3 regions of the Mesorhizobium sp. USDA 4132 genome follow, and region 3 is predicted to be linked to each of the others. Evidence: riboswitches for the same ligand, from Rfam matches in the RefSeq annotation. Region 3 holds a riboswitch; each other region holds the start of a gene.

What was found. A riboswitch is a leader RNA that binds a small molecule or an ion and turns the genes downstream of it on or off. The one in region 3 is predicted to bind thiamine pyrophosphate.
Positions count from the first base shown of each region.
Region 1: it holds a riboswitch for thiamine pyrophosphate, as region 3 does, so the genes downstream of both, thiB (thiamine ABC transporter substrate binding subunit) here and ACZ9IU_RS14120 (ABC transporter permease) in region 3, are expected to answer to the same signal.
Region 2: it holds a riboswitch for thiamine pyrophosphate, as region 3 does, so the genes downstream of both, thiM (hydroxyethylthiazole kinase) here and ACZ9IU_RS14120 (ABC transporter permease) in region 3, are expected to answer to the same signal.

Region 1 covers NZ_JBWCCP010000001.1:4,223,906-4,232,120, forward strand. The annotation lists gene ACZ9IU_RS21120 (ABC-F family ATP-binding cassette domain-containing protein) at 1-652, shown strand, start outside; gene ACZ9IU_RS21125 (response regulator) at 812-1,261, shown strand; TPP riboswitch at 1,359-1,466, shown strand; gene thiB (thiamine ABC transporter substrate binding subunit) at 1,506-2,516, shown strand; gene thiP (thiamine/thiamine pyrophosphate ABC transporter permease ThiP) at 2,521-4,140, shown strand; gene ACZ9IU_RS21140 (thiamine ABC transporter ATP-binding protein) at 4,133-4,840, shown strand; gene ACZ9IU_RS21145 (MATE family efflux transporter) at 4,841-6,256, opposite strand; gene ACZ9IU_RS21150 (winged helix-turn-helix transcriptional regulator) at 6,253-6,765, opposite strand; gene ACZ9IU_RS21155 (M48 family metalloprotease) at 7,090-8,215, shown strand, end outside.
Region 2 covers NZ_JBWCCP010000002.1:17,087-21,841, reverse strand. The annotation lists gene thiD (bifunctional hydroxymethylpyrimidine kinase/phosphomethylpyrimidine kinase) at 1-498, opposite strand, end outside; gene thiE (thiamine phosphate synthase) at 495-1,133, opposite strand; gene thiM (hydroxyethylthiazole kinase) at 1,130-1,951, opposite strand; TPP riboswitch at 1,990-2,085, opposite strand; gene ACZ9IU_RS22840 (heavy metal translocating P-type ATPase) at 2,199-4,481, shown strand; gene ACZ9IU_RS22835 (ribbon-helix-helix domain-containing protein) at 4,555-4,755, shown strand, end outside.
Region 3 covers NZ_JBWCCP010000001.1:2,777,403-2,785,617, forward strand. The annotation lists gene ACZ9IU_RS14110 (NUDIX hydrolase) at 1-749, opposite strand, end outside; gene ACZ9IU_RS14115 (ABC transporter substrate-binding protein) at 847-1,791, opposite strand; gene ACZ9IU_RS14120 (ABC transporter permease) at 1,788-2,570, opposite strand; TPP riboswitch at 2,706-2,809, opposite strand; gene minE (cell division topological specificity factor MinE) at 2,973-3,233, opposite strand; gene minD (septum site-determining protein MinD) at 3,230-4,045, opposite strand; gene minC (septum site-determining protein MinC) at 4,077-4,805, opposite strand; gene ACZ9IU_RS14140 (DUF1127 domain-containing protein) at 5,594-5,740, opposite strand; gene ACZ9IU_RS14145 (RidA family protein) at 5,898-6,287, opposite strand; gene ACZ9IU_RS14150 (Dps family protein) at 6,397-6,915, opposite strand; gene ACZ9IU_RS14155 (BrnA antitoxin family protein) at 7,279-7,515, shown strand; gene ACZ9IU_RS14160 (hypothetical protein) at 7,526-7,669, shown strand; gene ACZ9IU_RS14165 (DUF982 domain-containing protein) at 7,698-7,952, opposite strand; gene ACZ9IU_RS14170 (PBP1A family penicillin-binding protein) at 8,208-8,215, shown strand, end outside.

The DNA of each region.
Region 1 (8,215 bases), 1.4 Mb from region 3:
CCTGTTCCAGCCGGAGCAGATCAGGACGCCGATCAAGAACCTGTCGGGCGGCGAGCGCGCCCGGCTGATGCTCGCCCGCATCATGGCGCGGCCTTCCAACCTACTGATACTGGACGAACCGACCAACGACCTCGACATCGAGACGCTGGACCTGCTGCAGGAAATCGTCGCCGGCTATTCCGGCACCGTCATCCTCGTCAGCCACGACCGCGACTTCCTCGACCGCACCGTGACCTCAACCATCGCCCCCGCCAATCCGGACGCACCGGACGGCCGCTGGATCGAATATGCCGGCGGCTACACGGATATGCTGGCGCAGCGGAAGGGTGCGTTGGAGGAAAGGCGCCGCACGGAAAAAGCTGACAGGGCAAAAACCGATACCGCGGCTTCGGTTTCCGGCACGTCCAAGGGCAAAGGCAAACTTTCCTTCAAGCAGAAATTCGCGCTCGAGAACCTGCCTAAGGAAATGGCGAAAGCCGAAGCCGAGATCGTCGCCCGCGAGAAGAAGATGGCCGACCCCAACCTCTTCACCAAGGATCCCGCGGCCTTCAACAAACTGGCCGCGGAGATGGAAAAGCTGCGCCAAAGCATCAGCAAAATGGAAGAAGAATGGCTGGAACTCGAAATGCTGCGTGAGGAAATTGAAGGCTAATTTGCGATTTGTTAAGCTTAACAAATAGTTAGCTGAAAAAATATTTGTCGCGGAGCGGAACATATGATGTCGCGGGGCGTTCTGGGTGTGAACATTGGTCGAAATGTCCCGGGGACGGATCGGCCTGCCCGGAACCGATCAACCGAATGGGGACATCCAATGCTGACAAATGTTACGCGTCGTCGGCTGGCCACTGAGGCGATGAATCAAAGAGTTATGATTGTCGAAGACGAGTTTCTGATCGCGCTCGATGTTGCCGAGACGATCGAAGCCATGGGCCTGAAAGTCGCTGGTTTTGCCAATGCCCGCAAACACGCCCTGGCGCTCGCCGCCTATGCCGATATCGCCCTGGTCGATGTCAATCTTTCGGACGGCCGGACTGGCCCGGAGATCGGCCGGGAGCTTGCCGAGCAATATGGCATCACCGTCGTCTTCATGACCGGTAATCCGGAGGATGTGGAGGACGGTGTCAAAGGCTCGCTCGGCGTCCTCACCAAACCGGTTATGCCTGACGTAGTTGAGAAGACGATCGACTACGCCGTTGCCAATCGGCTCGGCGGCATGGCCATCGTCCCGCGTGAACTGAAAGTGTTTCCGCAAAACCACTGAGCAATGAATCACCGAGCCATGTTGCTCCCGCCGAATGCGCCTTGAGCCGGCCGCAGACCGCCTCTTGCCAGCCATTCGCCTCGCCGCTAAATCTGATCCTGCTCTAACGGGGTGCCGCACGTTTTGGTGCGGCTGAGAGGCCTCTGGCCAACCCGCGGAACCTGATCCGGTTAACACCGGCGGAGGGATTAGACGGCTCTTCATCAGCGCCTATTCCCCTTTGTCACCAAACGAGGAGACGCTGATGCGCAGCACCATTCTTTCGATATTCGCGGCCGCTGCCGCCCTTTCCCTTTCCGCGCCGGCCGAAGCGCAGCAAAAGACGCTGACCGTCTACACCTATGAGAGCTTCATCTCTGATTGGGGTCCAGGGCCCAAGGTCAAGGAAACCTTCGAGAAGACCTGCGCCTGCAAGCTCAATTTCGTCGGCGTCGCCGACGGTGTGGCGCTTCTGACCCGCCTGAAACTGGAAGGCAAAGGCACCGACGCCGATATCGTGCTCGGCCTCGATACCAACCTGATCTCCGAGGCGAAGGCGACCGGTCTGTTCGAGCCGCACGGGCTCGACGCCGCCGCGGCCAAGGTCCCCGGCAATTACAGCGACGACACCTTCATCCCCTACGACTACGGCCATTTCGCCGTTGTCTACGATACCCAGGCGATGAAGAACCCGCCGAGAAGCCTCAAGGAGTTGGTAGACGGCGATCCGGCGCAGAAGATCGCCATCGAGGACCCGCGCACGTCGACACCCGGCCTCGGCCTGCTCCTCTGGGTGAAATCGGTCTATGGCGACCAGGCGCCGGAGGCCTGGGCCAAGCTCAGGAAACGCGTGTTGACCGTTACGCCAGGCTGGTCGGAGGCCTATGGCCTGTTCACCAAGGGCGAAGTGCCGATGGTGTTTTCCTACACGACTTCGCCAGCCTATCACGTGATCGAGGAGAAGACGGACCGCTACCAGGCTGCCTCCTTCTCCGAAGGCCATTACATCCAGATCGAAGTCGCCGGTATGTTGAAGGGGGCGAAGGAAAAGGATCTGGCGAAACAGTTCCTGAAATTCATGGTTTCGCCGGCCTTCCAGGACATCATCCCGACCACCAACTGGATGATGCCAGCCGCCAAGACCTCGCAGCCGCTCCCGGACGCATTCAACAAACTGGTGCAGCCGACGAAAACTTTCCTGATGGGGTCGGACGAGGTGGCCAAGAACCGGCAGGCCTGGATCGACGAATGGCTGACCGCCATGAGCCTGAACTGATCCCATGCTGACGAGGGCCGAGCGAAGACGCGGGATAGGTTGGGGGCTGCTGAGCATCGCCGGCATCGCCCTCTTCGTCGGCATCGCGGTTGCCGCCCTTCTCTCCTGGGACACCGGCAACACCCAAAGCCGGCTGTTCACCGCCTATACCTGGCGGATCCTGCGTTTCACCCTTCTGCAGGCGGTTCTTTCGACACTGCTGTCGGTCGTCTTCGCCCTTCCCGTCGCACTCGCGCTTGCACGCCGGCCGCGCTTTCCGGGCCGTGTATGGGTCATCCGGCTCATGGCATTGCCGATGGGCCTGCCGGTGCTGATCGGCGCGCTCGGCCTGATCGGCATCTGGGGCCGGCAAGGGGTGATGAACAGCCTGCTATTGAAACTCGGCTTAGAACATCCGGTCAGCATTTACGGGCTTTCCGGCATATTGCTCGCACATGTGTTCTTCAACCTGCCGCTCGCCGCGAGACTGCTGCTTGCCGCGCTGGAGCGCCTGCCGGCGGAATACTGGCTGCTCTCCTCCAGCCTCGGGATGAAACCCTTCTCCGTTTTCCGTTTCATCGAGTGGCCGGCGGCGTGGCGCGTCATCCCCGGCATTGCCGGCCTGATCTTCATGCTCTGCGCCACGAGCTTCACGCTCGTCCTGGTGCTCGGCGGCGGGCCGGCCGCGACCACGCTCGAAGTGGCGATCTACCAGTCGCTGCGTTTCGATTTCGATCCGCCCCGCGCCATAGCGCTGTCGCTGCTGCAGATCGGCATGACGGCGCTGGTCCTGATTGGGATTTCGCTGTTTCCAGCCCCTGACGACGCTGGCATCACGGCCGGCCGGGCGACACGCCGGTTCGATGGCCGGACCTTGCCCGCACGGCTTTGGGATGTGCTGTCTATCCTGCTTGCAACGATATTCCTGCTCCTGCCGCTTGCCTCGATCGTCGGTGCCGGCGCCCAGGCCAATCTCTGGAGCCTCGCCACTAGCCCCGCCTTCCTGCGCGCCGCCTGGACCAGTTTCACGATCGCGCTTTCCGCAGGCCTGCTTGCCGTCCTGACCTCCCTGGCTATCATTGCCGGACGCGGGGCAATAGCCGACATGAAGAGGCCCGCCGGAACGGCCAGGGCGTTTTCCCTGTCCTTGGGTGGGATGTCCTCGCTGGTGCTGCTCGTTCCGCCGGTCGTGCTCGGTACCGGCTGGTTCCTGATGCTGCGCCCGTTCGGCGATGTGGCGCGCTTCGCCCCGGCGCTGGTGGCGATCATCAACATGCTGATGGCGCTTCCCTTCGTGATGCGCGTTTTGGCCCCGGCCGTCGAAACCCATCGCAAGCGGACAGGCAGGCTGTCGGCAAGCCTCGGCCTTTCCGGCTTTTCACGGGCATGGAGGATCGACCTGCCGGTTCTGGCAAGGCCGCTGCTGACGGCGCTGTCCTTCGCCATGGCGCTGTCGCTGGGCGATCTCGGCGCGGTGGCGCTGTTCGGCTCCAGCGAGCTCACCACCCTCCCCTGGCTTGTCTATAGCCGGCTATCCAGCTATCGAACCAATGACGCGGACGGACTGGCGCTCATCCTCGGCATCATCTGCCTGACGCTGACGATGATCGGCACGGCTGGCCGCAAGGAAACGAGCCATGACTGACGGCATCGCGCTGGATAAGGTTGAACTGAAGCTCGGCACCAAGGAATTCCGCTTCGACTGCGCTTTGCCGGCCGGCGCCGTGACGGCGATTACCGGCCCGTCCGGCTCCGGCAAATCGACCTTCCTCAACCTCGTTGCCGGCTTCGAGACGCCCGATCGCGGCCGTATCCTGATCGCCGGCGAGGACGTGACGGAGAAACATCCCTCCGAGCGTCCCTTATCGCTGGTCTTTCAGGATAATAACCTCTTCGCCCATCTGAACCTCGCCACCAATATCGGCCTCGGCATCAGCCCGTCGCTGAAGCTTTCCGGCAGTGACCGGGCCGCGATATCGCAGGCGCTGGAACGCGTGGGCCTGAGCGGTTTTGAGAAACGGATGCCGGGGACGCTTTCCGGCGGCGAAAGGCAGCGTGCCGCGTTCGCCCGGGCTCTGGTGCGTAAAAAGCCGGTTCTGCTGATGGATGAGCCGTTCGCGGCCCTCGATCCCGGGCTCAGGCTTTCGATGGCCAGCCTGCTCATCGACCTGCATCGCGAGACGGGCAATACGGTGCTGGTCGTAACCCACGATCCGGATGAAGTTGGCCGGTTGGCCGACCATGCGATCTTCATCGACCACGGCCAAATCCTGCTGCAGGCGCCGGTCGAGGAATTCCTCGCCCGGCGCGATATTCCCGCACTCGCCGAATTTCTTTCCGGCTGATCAGGCAGCCTTTCCGCGGAACCAGACACCGGAGCGGATGGCGAGGAACAGGATCCCGCCATAGGCGACCAGACCAACTGCCAGCGCGAAGAACAAACCGTTGAGCGATCCGGTAAATTCCAGCGCCAGCCAGCCCCCGAGACCTGCAATGGCGAGTCTCAGAAAACCGCAGGCAAGCGGCCAGAGTAGCTGGCCCGCGCCTTGAGAGGCAAAATAGAGCGCCAACCCGCCGCCGAAGAAACCATAAACCGGCCCGACGATCTGCAAATAGGCAACGCCCGCATCGATCGCTCCATGCTCCTCGCTGAACAGCGAAATCCACGCGACCGGGAAGATCGCGGCGATCAGGCCGATCACCTCGGTGATGACGAAAGCGATCGCAGCACCGGTGAACGCGATGCGCATCGCCCGGTCTTTCTGGCCGGCGCCCATGTTGGTGCCGACCAGCGCCACCATCGGCGCACCGATGCCGAAGATTACCGGGATCAGCAGATATTCGAGCCTCGCGCCGGTACCGAAACCAGCCACAGCCGAAACACCCGCCTTGGTCGCGACCAGAGCCGTGGCAATGCCGATGGTCACATTGGTGAGAACGGAATTGATCGCCGCGGCAGCGCCGAGGCGGACGATATCCCGGAACATCGTCCAGCGGAGCGAACCGACGCCGAAGCGCACGAGATTGCGGCCGGAGAGGATGTACCAGGCAAGCACCGCGGTGCTGCCGAAACTGTAGAGCACCAGGGCCAGACCGCCGCCGGCGATGCCGAGCCCCTGGAACGGACCGAAGCCGAAAATGAGAAGCGGCGATACGGGCACGAGGAGTGCGGCACCGACACAGGTAACCAGCGCCGGGAACAGCATATTGCCCGTGCCGCGCACCACGCTCGCCAGGCCGTTCATCAGCCAGACGAAGATCATGCCGCCGAATACCACGTTGGAATAGATGAGGGCCGCCTCGAGTTCCGGCCCCTCGCCGCCGAGCGCCCGGTAGATCGGCCGGCCATAGGCGAGCATGATCGCCGAAAACAGCAGTCCGAGCGCGACATTGACGACGACGGCATGCCAGGCAAGCAGGTCGGCATCCCCGCGCCGGCCGCTGCCGAGCGCACGGGCGATGGCAGACGAGATCGCCCCGCCGAAACCGCCGGCAGACATCATCTGCATCAGCATCACGGCCGGAAAGACGAGGGCCATGCCCGCCAGCGCCGCGGTGCCCATATGCGAAACCCACCAGGTTTCGATGAGACCGGTCGAGGCCTGGGCGAGCATGATCAGGATATTCGGCCATGCGAGCCGGATCAGCATCGGCAGGATCGGATCCTGCAGCAGCTGCCGGGTCCGCGGATTGATCGGCGCCGCGGTGGCGTCGTCGAAGGTAGGCGCCGCCTCGACGGCTTCGGTGGTCACGGCACTCATCGATCAGCCTCTCTATGTGGCAATAACTGGTTCACGGATGGATAACGGCGGCGGATACGTTCGCTCGCCGCCGGGCCGGCCACGCTGGTGAAGACCGGATCGCTCAGCGGCCGGCCGCTGCGGCGGTCGATCATCACCGGTTCGGCCTGCTCGCCGGTCTCCCTGTTGACGATCACCACGCTTTCGCCCTCCGGCGCGAAATGCTGGTTTCCGAAGACAAGCAGCGCCTGCACCACGGGCTTGAAGTCGCGGCCGCGCTGCGTGAGGTGGTATTCGTCCCGCGGCGGTCGTTCGGAATAGCGCCGCCGTTCCATCAGCCCGGATTCGACGAACGACTTCAGCCGGCTGGTCAGGATGTTCGGGGCAATATCGAGGTTGCGCTGGAATTCGTCGAAACGTGTTGCACCTGCCAGTGCATCGCGCAGGATCAGGAAGCTCCAGACCTCGCCGACATGTTTGAGACTGCGCAACACCGGGCAACCGGTATCGATAGGACCTGTTCGTTTCATGGGTTTCTTCCCCGGCGAGACGCAGCCTTGTGGCACATGTAACTTGCAATTTGCAAGTCACTATTTTCGTGATCACGTTTGGCGACGAGCGCTGCCGGACCGTTATAGAACTCGCCACAATTTGGACGTGCCACGATGGCATCGCGGAAAGGCAGCGGGGATTTTCATTGCAAACGCACCAGCAAGGCATATTTCAATAAGAGCATCTGTGCATTCGACGCGAAAATCGCTAAGCGACATAGAGAAGGAGCCAGCTTGGATCGAGAGGACCTCAGCCAAGCTGGATGGCGGACCTTGGGAATGATGGTGCGGAAGACGAGGACGATGAGGCGCGACACGGCGATCCCGGCTGTCTGGACGATTGTCCGTGCGCTGCCCGGTTGGCGGACCGTGGGCGCCCTGCTGTTCAGCGGTGCGGTCCTTTCCGGCTGCCAGTCGCTCTTCGATCAGGCCTATACTCCGAATGTCTCTCCCTCCGACTCGCCACAGATCGTCGACGAGGTACAGAAGAACGATCCGCGGGCTCAGATGGGGGCGCGCGAGCATCCGCGTATCGTCGCAAGCTACGGCGGCGAATATCGCGACGCCAAGACCGAGCGGCTGGTCGCCCGCATTGCCGGCGCGCTGACGGCAGTTTCGGAAAACCCCAACCAGTCCTTCCGCATCACCATCCTGAATTCGCCGGCGATCAACGCTTTCGCGCTGCCGGGCGGTTATCTCTACGTGACGCGCGGCCTTCTGGCGCTTGCCAATGATGCATCGGAAGTCGCAGCCGTGCTTTCCCATGAGATGGGCCACGTCACTGCAAACCATGGCATCGAACGCCAGCGCCGCGAAGAGGCGGAAGTGATTGCGAGCCGCGTCGTCGCCGAAGTCCTCTCCAGCGATCTTGCCGGGAAACAGGCGCTGGCCCGCGGCAAGCTCAGGCTCGCAGCCTTCTCGCGCCAGCAGGAACTGCAGGCCGACGTGATCGGCGTGCGGATGCTCGGCGAAGCCGGTTACGACCCCTATGCCGCAGCGCGTTTCCTGGATTCGATGGCGGCCTATGCCCGCTATTCTGCGGTCGACCCGGACAACGACCAGAGCCTCGATTTCCTGTCGAGCCATCCGAACTCCGCCCAGCGGGTCGATCTTGCCCGCCGCCATGCCCGTAACTTCGGCCAGGAAGGCACAGTCGGCGACAAGGGCCGCGATTATTACATCGCCGGCATCGATGGCCTGCTCTACGGCGACAGCCCGCAGGAAGGTTATGTCCGCGGCCAGACTTTTATGCACGGTAACCTTGGCATCCGTTTCGACGTGCCGCCGGATTTCCGTATCGACAACAAGGTGGAAGCGGTGCTCGCGACCGGCCCTGGCGAGACGGCGATCCGTTTCGACGGCGTCGCCGCCGGCGATAACGATAACCTGTCGAATTATCTGACGAGCGGCTGGGTCGCCGGCCTGCAGC
Region 2 (4,755 bases), on a different contig from region 3:
CAGCCGCTCAGCCTGGGCCGCCATCTCTTCGCGGGTCGTGGCGACCGTCTCGCCGAGCAGCGCCGCGGCTTCGGGCAGGTTGGGGGTGACGACGGTGGCGAGCGGCATCAGCTTGTAGGTGACGGCATCCACCGCATCGAGCGCCAGCAGCGGCGAACCGCCCTTGGCGATCATCACCGGATCGAGCACGATCGGCACGGTATCGCGATAAGGGTGCAGCACGTCGGCAACCGCCTCGGCGATCTCGGCATTGGCGATCATGCCGATCTTCACCGCATCGACGCGCACGTCGAGAAAGATGGTGCGGATCTGGTTTGCGACGAAGGCGGCGGGCACCGCATGCACGCCGGTGACCCCTTGGGTATTCTGGGCGGTCAGCGCGGTCAGCGCCGCCATGCCATAGGTGCCGCGGGCCGCAAAGGTTTTCAGATCCGCCTGGATGCCGGCGCCGCCGGAAGGGTCCGAACCGGCGATCGACAGGACGTTTTTGATGCTCATGCGCGTGCCCTTTCGATTTCCGCGGCAATTCGGCGGGCGGCGGCTTCCGGATCGGGCTGGCCGCAGATGGCGGACACGACCGCGAGGCCCTTTGCGCCGGCGGCGAGTGCCGGGCCGGCATGTTGCGCCTTGACGCCGCCGATCGCGACTGCCGGAACCGGCGCCATGGTGACGATGCGCGCAAGCCCGTCGAAACCGATCGGTTGTTTATGGTCGGGCTTCGTATTGGTCGCAAACACCGGACCGATGCCGACATAATCGACGATCGACGAATCCACTCGCCGCGCCAGGTCCTCGGTCTCGACCGAAAGGCCGAGGATCATGCCATGGCCGGCACGCTGCCGCGCTATCACTGCCGCCATGTCGCTCTGGCCGACATGCAGGCCTTCGGCGCCGATCGCGATTGCTGCCTCCACGTCGTCGTTGATGATCAGGGGCACGCCGGTTCCGGAAAGTACCGCCTTCAGCGCCCGGCCGGTTTCGATCATTTTTGCCGTGTCCGCCTGCTTGTCGCGCAGCTGGACCATGGTGGTGCCGCCGGCGACGGCAAGCCTTGCCGTCTCGACCATGCCGATCTCGCGGCAGAGATCGGGATCGAGGACGAGGTAGACGGAAAGGTCGAAGGTTTTGGTCATGCTGCGACGACCCTTGCCTGGGCATCGAGCGTCTCGCCGGTCAGCGCCGCGAGGCGGTCGAGGAAGATCGGCGAGAAGAAGCCGGGACCGGAGGCGGTGAAGGCCGCTTCCTCGCCCGCGACCGCGAACATCGCGAGTGCGGCGACCGTCGCCTCGAAGGGATCGTCCGTGCTTGCCGCAAAGGCGCCGACCAGGCAGGTGAGCGAGCAGCCGAGCGCGGTCACCCGCGGCATCAGGGCGGAGCCGCCGAGGATGCGGACCGAACGCCGGCCGTCGGTGACGAAATCCACCTCGCCGGTAACAGCCACCACGCAGGCCTGCTGCCGGGCGATGGCGATGGCCGAGCTTTCGGCTGCCGCGACGCTGTCGCCGCTGTCGACGCCATGGCCGCTCGACTGGCTGCCGGCCAGCGCGATGATTTCCGAGGCGTTGCCGCGAATGACCGTGGGCCTCAGTTCCATCAGCTCGGCGAGTGCGGCGCGGCGATAGGCGGTGGCGTAATGGGCGACGGGGTCGAGCACCCATGGCTTGCCGGCGTTTGTGGCGGAGGCGGCCGCGGCCTTCATGCCGGCCAGGAAGTCCGGCGACAGGGTGCCGATATTGACCGTCAGGGCCGCAGCGATGCGGGCGAACTCGCCGGCTTCTTCCTTGGTATGCACCATGGCGGGCGAGGCGCCGGCCGCCAGCATCACATTGGCGGCGATATTCATCGCCACGAAATTGGTGATGTTCTGGACGAGCGGGTTTTTCGCTCGCATTGCCGTCAGCAGCTGGCCGGGGGTCTCTGCAAGGGTCCCAAGGGGCATTGTCGTCTGCATGTCTGCCTCGTTCGGCGGGGCAGGCGCAGGGCGCAATGTTGAACGCCCGGACGACTCCCTCCGCCAGCATGATCTGGTTCAGGTTCTAAGGGTGCTTCTCAGCCCGGTTTTGCCGGACGCCCCTGTCTTCACCATGGCTTACAGCAAAGATAATGCGCTTCGCCAGTGATTTTTTCTGATTTTGGGCCTTGCAGCTCTAGTCGCTAGAGGTTGTAGAGACGGGGCTCGATCCAATGGGAATGAGACGATGAGCACCACCACGCAGGCACGATACAAGGTTGGCGGCATGGATTGCGCCAGCTGCGCGACGAAGATCGACACCGCGGTTCGCCGCATGCCGGGCGTCGAGGACGTGTCCGTTTCGGTTGCGTCGGGCACGATGACGGTGAAGCACGACGGGTCCGGCGATCTCGGCGCGATCGAGAAGAAGGTCGTGGGGCTTGGGTATTCGCTCAGGGCGCTGGGTCAGAAGGCCGGTGAGGATGCGCGGCGGCGCGGTGTCGAGGGCTTACCCCCCTCTGCCCTGCCGGGCATCTCCCCCTCAAGGGGGGAGATCGGCCAGCCGCACGACCACCATCACGCCCACGACGGCGGGCACGATCATTCCCACCACGACCGCGGCACGACGGAAATCGAAGGCCTGCACGGCCATGATCACGGGCCGATGGATGGGCCGTGGTGGAAATCCGCCAAGGGCCGCCTGACCATCCTGGTCGGCATTGCGTTGGCGGTGGCTTACGGGATCGGCCATCTCCTCCCGGCCTATGACACCTATATCTTCACCGCCGCAATGCTGATCGGCCTCGTGCCGATCGCCCGCCGCGCCATTATGGCAGCACTCGCTGGCACGCCGTTTTCGATCGAGATGCTGATGACGATCGCCGCCGTCGGCGCCGTTGTCATCAATGCGTCGGAAGAGGCCGCCGCCGTGGTTTTCCTCTTCCTCATCGGCGAATTGCTGGAAGGGGTCGCGGCCGGCAAGGCGCGCCAAAGCATCCAGAGTCTGACGGCGCTGGTGCCGAAAAACGCGCTGCTCGAAGAAAACGGCCAGACCCGCGAAGTACCGGCCGATCGCCTTGCCGTCGGCGCGATCATCCTCGTGCGTCCCGGCGACCGCATTTCGGCGGACGGCGTCATCATCGCCGGCGAGAGCGCGATCGACGAAGCGCCGGTGACGGGCGAAAGCACGCCGGTTGCCAAGGGCATCGACGACGCGGTTTTTGCCGGCACGATCAACGGCGATGCCGCCTTGCGGATTCGCGTCACCGCGGCTGCCGAGGACAACACCATCGCCCGCGTCGTGCGGCTGGTCGAGGAGGCGCAGGAGAGCAAGGCCCCGACCGAGCGCTTCATCGACCGGTTCTCGCGGTATTACACGCCGGGCGTCGTGGTGGTTGCGGCTCTGGTCGCCATCCTGCCGCCGCTTATGGCCGGTGCGTCCTGGAGCGAGTGGGTCTACAAGGGCCTGGCGATCCTGTTGATCGGCTGCCCCTGCGCGCTGGTCATCTCGACGCCTGCCGCAATTGCCGCATCGCTCTCGTCAGGCGCCCGCCGCGGCCTGCTGATGAAGGGTGGCGCGGTGCTGGAGACGCTCGGCAAGATCACAGCCGTCGCGCTCGACAAGACCGGCACGCTGACGGCCGGCAGGCCCCAGGTGACCGATGTAATCGCCTTCGGCCGCAATGCGGAAGACGTGCTGCGCTTTGCCGCCGCGCTCGAAACGGGCTCCAGCCATCCGCTCGCCGTCGCTATCCTTGCCAAGGCTGCCGATGATGAGGTCGAGATTCCGACCGCGACGGATGCCAGGGCGCTCGGCGGCAAGGGTGTCACGGCGACGGTCGAAGGCCAGGAGGTGTTTTTCGGTTCGCCCAAGGCAGCGGCCGAGCGGGTCTCGCTGCCGATGGCGCATTCCCGCCGGATCACCGGCCTCAACGACGAGGGCAAGACCGTCTCGGTGCTGATCGTCGGCGGGGTCCTGGCCGGTGCCATCGCCATGCGCGACGAACCGCGTCCCGACGCTAGGGCCGGTCTGAAGGCGCTGACCGATGCCGGCATCAGGACCGTGATGCTGACCGGCGACAATGCCCGCACCGCGACCGCGATCGGCAAGGATCTCGGCATCGAGGTGCGTGCCGAGCTGATGCCGGAAGACAAGAGCCGCATCGTCGGCGAGCTGAAAAGCGAGGGTTACGTGGTCGGCAAGGTTGGCGACGGCATCAACGACGCCCCGGCACTCGCTGCCGCCGATGTCGGCATCGCGATGGGCGGCGGCACCGACGTGGCACTGGAAACCGCCGATGCCGCAACGCTGCACGGCCGGGTCGGCGACATCGCCGCGATGATCGCGCTGTCGAAGCGGACGATGCGCAACATCTACCAGAACATCTCGATCGCGCTCGGCCTGAAGGCGGTCTTCCTGGTGACGACCATCCTTGGCATCACCGGATTGTGGCCAGCGATCCTCGCGGACACCGGGGCGACGGTGCTGGTGACGATCAATGCGTTGCGGCTGCTGCGGGTGAGGAGCTAGGCACCAGCCCGCGGGAGATTGCGCAAGACATTGTCGTGTTGCAAGATAGGGCAGCGTAAAAGGATAGGCTGACATGCGCACCAACAAATCCATCACCCTGACACTCGGTAAACAGCAGCAAGTTCTCGATGCCATGGTGGAATCGGGGGAGTATGACTCCGCCAGCGAGGCGGTGCGCGCTGCTCTGCGCGCACTCGAGCGGGAAAGGGAAGCCCTGGACGAAATCATTCGCCTGAAGGTTCAGGAAGCCATGGACGATCCGCGCCCCAGTATT
Region 3 (8,215 bases):
AAGTTCGGCTTATGCAGCGTCAAGCCGGCCAGCGCTTCGACGGTGCGCTGCAATTGCGACAGCGTAAAACTCTCGGGCATCAATTCGAAGACTACCGGGCGATATTTGATCTTGGCGCGCAGCCGCGCGATCCCGGTCGCCAGGATACGGCGGTGATCGGCAAACATCGATCGACCGAAATTTTTGGCCGGCGGACAACCGGCCTCGGTCACAAGGCCTGCCTCATACATCAACTCGTAACGCTGCAGGCCGAGATCCTCGTTCCAGGCGGCACCGTCTAGCCCGAAGGCAAAATCGACGCGGCGCTGGCGGTGTTCGCGGCGCGCCGTTTCCGAAGTGACCCAATCCTGCAGGCGGTCGGTGATGGCCGCCTGTATCTCCGGCCTCCCCCCGCGATGGTCCTCCCAGGGGAAGTATTCGTACCAGCCGTGCCAGCCGGGTTTTCCGGCGCCGGGTGCGGCCTGTTCGCGGACGAGGCCGAGATAGCTGATCGAGATCGTCCGCCCCTCGGCATCCTCATGGGTCCGGTCGCGGTCGGCGAAGGTATAGAGCTGTTCGAGATAACCGAGCGGATGGCCCGTCTGGTCCCCCACCCATTCGCGAAGCCCGGCCTGCAGGCTGCGATGGCCGAGCTCGAAAGGGCCGGACGGCAGCGCATCTCCCGAGCGTACCGTCATCACGCGCGGCTCGTCGCCGGTGACGGCGGACAGAACCGCGATCAGTTCCGCATGGGCAAGTCCGATGGTCAAGCAAACTCCGGGTCACGTAACGTGGAAAGCCTGTCTGGCATGAAAATCACGTTACGCGAACCCCGGAGCTCAAATCAAACGATAACAGCAACTTGGCCTATTTGATTTCGACAGCAACGTCGGAGACCGGAGGCACTGCCTTGATCAGCCCGGTTTCCTTCATGAAGGTGGCGAAGCGCTGGTAACGGCCCTGGTCGAGTGCGGCCGGACGCTTGGCAAAACGCGGCAGCGTGTCGAAGAACGCGGTGCGGTTCAACTCGTCGTCGAGGCTCGGATAGGCCTTGATGAAAAGCTGCCAGGCCTCCTGCGGATGATTTGTGATGTAGATCGAGGCCTGTTCGACCGCATGCAGGAAACGCGGCAGCCGGTTGTCGCCAGTAGAATCGCGGCGGGTGACGAAGATCAGCTCGTCATAGGCCGGAACCCCATGCTCTTCCGGGAAAAACGCCCGCCCCGCATGGCCTTCCAGCTTCATCTGGGTCAGCTCGAAGTTGCGGAAACCGCCAAGCGTCGCATCCACCTTGCCCCCGATCAGCGACGGCGACAGCGAAAAGTTGACGTTGATCAGCTCCACGTCATCGTTGGAAAGCCCTTCCGAAGCCAGCATGCGCTTCAGCATCGCATCCTCGAAACCGGTCACGGAAAAGCCGACCTTTTTGCCCTTCAGGTCCTTGAGGCTCTTGATCGGACCGTCCGCCAGCACCGTGACGGTGTTGAGCGGCGTTTCGACCAGGGTACCGAACCGCACGAGCGGCAGACCCGCTTCGTGGTCGAGATAGAGGTTTGGCTGGTAGTGGATGCCGATATCCGCCTCGCCCGCCGAAACCAGCCGCGGCACCGCGGAGGCATCGGACGGCGGGATGAGCTCGACGTCGAGATTGGCATCGCCAAACAGCCCGCGCTCTTTGGCGATGACCATTGGCGCGTGGTCCGGATTGACGAACCATTCGAGCAGCACGCTGAGCTTGTCGGCCGCCTGCGCAGAAATCGGAGTGGCAAGGCTTGCCAGCACGATGAGGGACGCGGTGAGGATACGGATCATGATCGGACGGAACTCCTTGATGCGGATGAGGATTCAGGGTCGGCTTCGCTGGCCCAGGGGGCGAGACCGGATGTCAGCCGGTCGATGAGAAGCCGCAAAATGAGGGTGAGAATGGCGAGTATGACCATTGCTGCAAACACCGTGTCGGTCTGCATGCGGGCATTGGCCTGGACCATCACGAAGCCGAGCCCGCCGGATGCCCCGACCCACTCGCCGACGACCGCCCCGAGCGGCGCCAGGGGTGCCGCGACCCGAAGGCCGGAAACGAGGCTCGGGATCGCCAGCGGCACGCGCATCGACACCAGCGTCTGCCAATGGCTGCCGCCCTCCAGCGAGACGGCGTCGAGGATTTCCTGATCGGTGCGGCGAAGGCCGTCGGCAAAGGCGGAGGCGACCGGAAAGAAGATGATGATCGTCGTCATCGCCACTTTCGAGGCGAGGCCGAAGCCCAGCCAGAGAACCAGGATCGGCGCCAGTACGAAGACGGGAAAGGCCTGCAGGATCAGCACCATCGGCCAGACGAGACGGCCAAGCCGCGGCAGCGCCGCAACGCCGAAGGCCGTGGCAATGCCGAGGCCTGCGCCGATCGCAAGGCCTAGCGCGATTTCGATCAGCGTGACGGCGCTGTTCTGCAGCAGGAAACCAGGCTGCCGCAGGAAGGCGGACGCGACGGCTACAGGCGACGGCAGAATATAGTGGGGCGGAGCAAACAGCCAGACGCCCGCTTGCCAGAGCGTGACAAGCAGGACGAGGCCGATGACCGCATGGGACGCGCGCATGATGCTACGCGTCGAACCTGCACGCCAGGACCGGATATCCTCGCGGAACCACGGAAAGAATGGATGTCATCGGTCGATCTCCAGATCAGTCAATCACGGAGACCCAGGTGAAGCGGAGAAGAGAAAGTGCCGTCGGTCGACGCCTATTTCCGTTCCTACGCCGGCATAACCCGGATCAGGTTCAAGGGTCCGGCTCACCGCCATCTCAGCATCGTCAAGATGCCCCCCTCGGAATTACGACGATAACTGTCGGTTTTCAGCAATCCTGTCAAGCGGGCCGGATTGGCGGCCGTTTCCACTCAGCGCGTCGCCAGTCTTCCTTCGCGCGAGAAAGCGAAATACGAAACGCGGACAACCAGGTTGTCCGCGTTTCAAAATTCGAGTTTGCCGAATGCTGCCGGCTCAGGCAGCCTGGCTGACGGCATCCAGTGGGATCTCGACGTCGATCTCGAGGATCGTGACGTTCTCGTCGCGGTCCATCTTGACCTGCACCTTGTCGCTGTCGACCTGCACGTGCTTGGCGATCACCGCAAGGATTTCTTCGCGAAGCAAGGATACGAGGTCCGAGCCGTTCGATGAGCGTTCGTGGGCGAGAAGCACCTGCAGGCGTTCGCGGGCCGTGGGTGCGGAGCGCTGTTTGCGGAAAAGGTTGAATATGGTCATGCGGCCCTCCGTGCGAAGATCTTGCCGAATATCCCCCGCTTTTCCCCGGGGATCGTGATCGGCAGAACTTCTCCTGCAAGCCGGCGTGCGGCATCGAAATAGGCCATGGCCGGTGCGCTGCGTGCGTCCGCCAGGGTGACCGGCGCACCGATATTCGAGGCGCGCAGGACATCCATGCTTTCGGGGATGATGCCGATGAGCGGGATGGAGAGGATCTCCAGCACGTCCTCGACCTTCAGCATGTCCCCCCGTTCCGCACGGTTGGCGTCGTAACGCGTCAAAAGCAGGTGCTTTTCCATCCGCTCGCCGCGCTCGGCCTTCATCGTCTTCGAATCCAGCAGACCGATGATGCGGTCCGAGTCGCGGACGGACGAGACTTCCGGATTGGTGACCACCACAGCCATGTCGGCGTGGCGCATGGCGAGCGTGGCGCCGCTCTCGATACCGGCAGGGCTATCGCAGATGACCCAGTCGAAGACCCGCTTCAATTCGGTAATGACCCGCTCCACGCCCTCGGGCGTCAGGTTGTCCTTGTCGCGCGTCTGCGATGCCGGCAGCAGGAACAGCGTCTCCAGGCGCTTGTCGCGGATCAGTGCCTGCGAGAGCTTCGCCTCGCCCTGGATGACGTTGATCAGATCGTAAACGACCCGACGTTCGGCGCCCATCACGAGGTCGAGGTTGCGCAGCCCGACGTCAAAATCGACGACGACAACCCGTTCGTTTCGCTGGGCCAGAGCCGCTCCGAGTGCGGCAGTCGAGGTCGTCTTGCCAACCCCGCCCTTGCCTGAAGTGACTACGATGACTTTCCCCATCTTGCTCTCCTGTTTGCTGGCCGGTTGCGGCTCAAATAAGTTTCTCTGCCATGATCGAATCCCCTTCGAGCCAAAGCTGGACTGAATGTCCGCGAAGGCCTGGGGCCATGTCGTCCGCCATCTTGTAGATGCCGTCGATTGCCAAAAGCTCGGCTTCGAGCTTGCGGCAGAAAATGCGTGCCGATGCGTTTCCGAGCGATCCTGCCATGGCCCTGCCACGCAGGGTCCCGTAAATGTGGATCGAGCCACCAGCGATGATTTCAGCTCCCGAGGCGACCGATCCGATAATCGTCACGTCACCTTCGGGGAAGATCACCGACTGCCCCGACCGCACGGGATCGCGAATGACGATGGACTGCAAGGTCGGACGCATCTCCGGCACCGACGGTTTCGGCTCGCTGTTGTGCAGTTCGATGATCGGCTCCTTGGCGACGGCTTCGTCGGAGACCGGCCGACCACCCTTGAGTGCCGGAGGCATGCCTGGCCCAAGGATCGAAGGACGGCCGCCTTCGATGCCCATGATATTGACGCTGCGCCCGGCAAGCTCGGCGATGAGCTCTTTCAACTGAGCGCGATCGATCGGCAGATCGGTGACGTCGAGCACGACCGGCCGACCCAGAAAGAACCCGGCGGAACGCGCCGCGAGATCATCCAGCCTGACAAGCCAGTCGTCGAAGGGAAGGTCGGGAGCAAGCACGACCGCCAGAAAAGAACGGCCCTTGATACGGATAGCGCGAGCGTCTGTTAGCATTTTGGTCATCTGCGTAAAGAAATCGTGACCGTTTTTTAGCCCCGATATGGTTAACAATTGGTAAACAAGAGCCCCTTGGAAGGCCTGGTTTTAACCGATCGTTACGATCTTCCCTTGCACCAGGTCCACCTCGGCAACATAGGCTTCGCGACGAAGAGAAGACCGGGAGCGAGGAAGGGAAAAGCAGATCGACAGGGCGATGCGCCGGACGCGAATCATCTCCTCCGGCGCTTCGATGATGGCTGCGATTCTGGCTGTTATGGAGATTCGGTTGCCGTGAGAATCCGTAGAAGACCGTTTTCCGGCGAGTGCCCCTTCTCCGCGATGCGGCAACGGATCGCCTCGCCGCGTCTTCGACTTTCAGGCACGAATCGACATCGCCGGATGCCACCTGAGCGACCTCGGTTAAACGCGCGATTTTGAATTCTGAAAAACCCTCAGCCCCAAAACGAAAAAGCCTGCCGCGGGAGGAGGTGCGGCAGGCTTTCCGTAAAGAACCGAACAGCGGCTGGGAGGAGGAGTGCCGCCGTTCCTACAGACGTCCCTGGGAGGAGGAGTGGGCCGTCTGATAACACGAAGCTCTGCGGGAGGAGGTGCATCGCTTCGATAAGTATGACTATACAACGATCCTGCTCGATTGATAGTCATTATGTTGCAGTGCAGCTATACGAAAAATGCATACCGAAAAACGGGTAGTGAAAGTCTCAAAGAGGTCTGGCGCGCAGAACATCTTCTGACGCAGAAACGCCCGCGGCAATGGCGGGCGTCGTGCATGGTCCAGGCGGGCTATATCGCGATTAGCGACCGATGGCTGCGCGGGCGACGTTGCGGATGTCGGAGCGGTCGATGCCGAGGTCCTGCAGTTCTCGGCTGGTCATGCGGCCGAGTTCGGTGACGGTCTGACGATACTTGCGCCAGTTGTTGAAAGAGCGTGCTACGTTCATGATCGGGTCCCTTTCCTGAGACTGTCTGACGTCAGCAACCGTTCTTGGCTCCGGCGTCGTTCGATGACAGGGATATAATCCTTCCCACCTGCCTGTAAAAGCAACAAAGCCTCAGGGCACCCATGCAAAACCTGCATTGGTCTTGCGGGAACGCCTGCTATGCCGCCTTGGTCGATGCCGCAGCGCACACCATGATCATCTCCACCTTCAGATTGGGATTGGCAAGCCGCGCCTCGAAACAGGCCCGGGCGGGCGGAGCCATGCCCGAAACCCAGGCGTCCCAGACCTCGTTCATTTCGGCATAACCGTCCATGTCGGCCAATATGATCGCGCAGAAGATCAAGCCCTGCTTGGCACTGCCGATCTCGGCAAGCCGCGCTTCGGCTTTGGCGAGCAGTTGCCGGGTCTGTTCGGCGGTGCTCAAATCACCGTCATAGGGGGATTGAGGCGTCACGGCGAAATAGCCGGTGCCCTGATGCACGACAGCCGAGCTTCCGCGGCTGCCGATACCGAAGCGGTCGATGATGGAGGAGAAGTCTTGAATCATGAAATGCCTGTACTGGTTCTGAACGGTGGATGAGATGTCATCGCGACGATCGGCGGCAGCGATGCCGTTGCCGCTGGGGGTTCTTTATAGATTTCAATTGGTGACCGATTTATTCGGCGCCGCGTGTCGTCTCGAACAGGAACCAGGCGCGGCGTTCCGTCTCGTCGATCCAGACTTCCAGCAGGCTCGTTGTGGCTACGTCGTTATGTTCGGCGCAGACTTCGTGGGCCTGGCGCAGGAACGACACGAGTTGCTGGTTGTCGTCCTTCAGTTCTGCGAGCATGTCCCGCGGGGTGACGAAATCGGCGTCGTTGTCGAGAAGGCGCTGCAGCCGGCCGATATGGCCGATCGAGCGGATCGTCGTGCCGCCGATCTTGCGGGCACGTTCGGCGATCGCGTCGGTCATGGCAAAAATCTGCTCGCCTTGTTCGTCGAGCATCACGTGGTAATCGCGAAAATGCGGGCCGCTCATATGCCAGTGAAAATTCTTGGTCTTGAGATAGAGCGCGAACGTGTCCGCAAGCAGCGCCGCAAGCGCACCGGCAATATCGGCGGTGGCGTTGGAGGGCAGATCGGAGGGAGTGTTCAACGATGCCTTGCGGCGGTTTTCAACGGCGGTACGATCCATGGTCGTTCTCCTTGGGTGAGCCAGATGGGCTCCGGGACTTCGAAGGACTGACCGGAGGCCAGTCGAACGGGACTGATCCGAGGACGATCGGCGGAGACAGCGTGCGTCAACAGAAGTGCTCGGGAGAGCGTTCTCAGGATCGAGGACGGTTATACGACCAAGAGCAGAAATCCCATAGTGGGTTTCCGAGGTTTGCGGATGCCGGTACGGCCCACATGCCGGTTGGCAATGCCTCTTCCCGCTGACCGCCCTGCTCCGTGATTGCTATTTTGCAAAGCTTGCTGATAGTTCGGGAAAAGAGCCGCGTCTGCAGGCCAGAACTGCGACGGCGAATACCCTCCCCTTTTGACTACGGAGATCATCATGACACGTCCCCCGCGCCGGCCCGTCAATCCGCTCGAAGCTGCCGAGGCACTGTTCTCGCCGACCAAGAAGGCCGCCCCGGCTCCCGCCGTCGAGCGGCGGGCGCCACCCAATGTCAAGGAACTCGTGTCGCTGAAGCTCGACAGCGACGTGCTCGCCTATTTTCAGGAAGATGGCCCCGGCTGGCAGGATCGCATCAACGATACGCTCCGTGCGGCCATGAACGACAGGGATTGAACGACATGGCATGGTCACCACGCTATGGCAGGTGATCTTCGGCCTCGCTTCCGGCCGTACAAGCAGCGCCCAACCGACGCTGCTCGACAGCCACCGTCTTGCGGCCCGGGATTTTTCGGCGCTTCGCTATATCCATCCGCGAACAGGTCCATGAAGATTGGCTGTGTCGCAAAAGATCAGGCTTATTGGAGCATTCCCGCTTCGAGTGCGGCGGACAGAAACGTCTCACGTGCAGATGCGGCGTCTACCTGTCTGCGCAGCGCAGCCGAGCAGAACTCGGTTGCTGTTCTGTAGCGCTCGTTGCGCGCGCCAGGCCATTTGTTGGTAAGGTAGATCAAGGCCTCTGCGGGAGTTCGAATAATTTCCGGAGACCTTCGCCCGACCGTTACGATCACCGGCTCGGGCCAGTTCGGATCGCTCATCACCCGTTTTTTCATGCATTACCTCCGCTTGCAGATCAAACTTGCAGATCCGATAGTGACACGGCTTCCGCCGTCTATCTATTTGACCGCGCTTACTTCATTGGGAGTAGAGCATCACGGCTTCTGATCACCGATAGGCGCGGCAGCACCTTCCTTTTGTGCTGTCACGCACTATTTCATTTACGAGACCCAACCGCACCACAGTGAATGACCAGCCCTGAGGACAGCTCGAAGAAACCGGATGAACGTGCCCTCAGCGAGCCCGCGCGGATGACTGA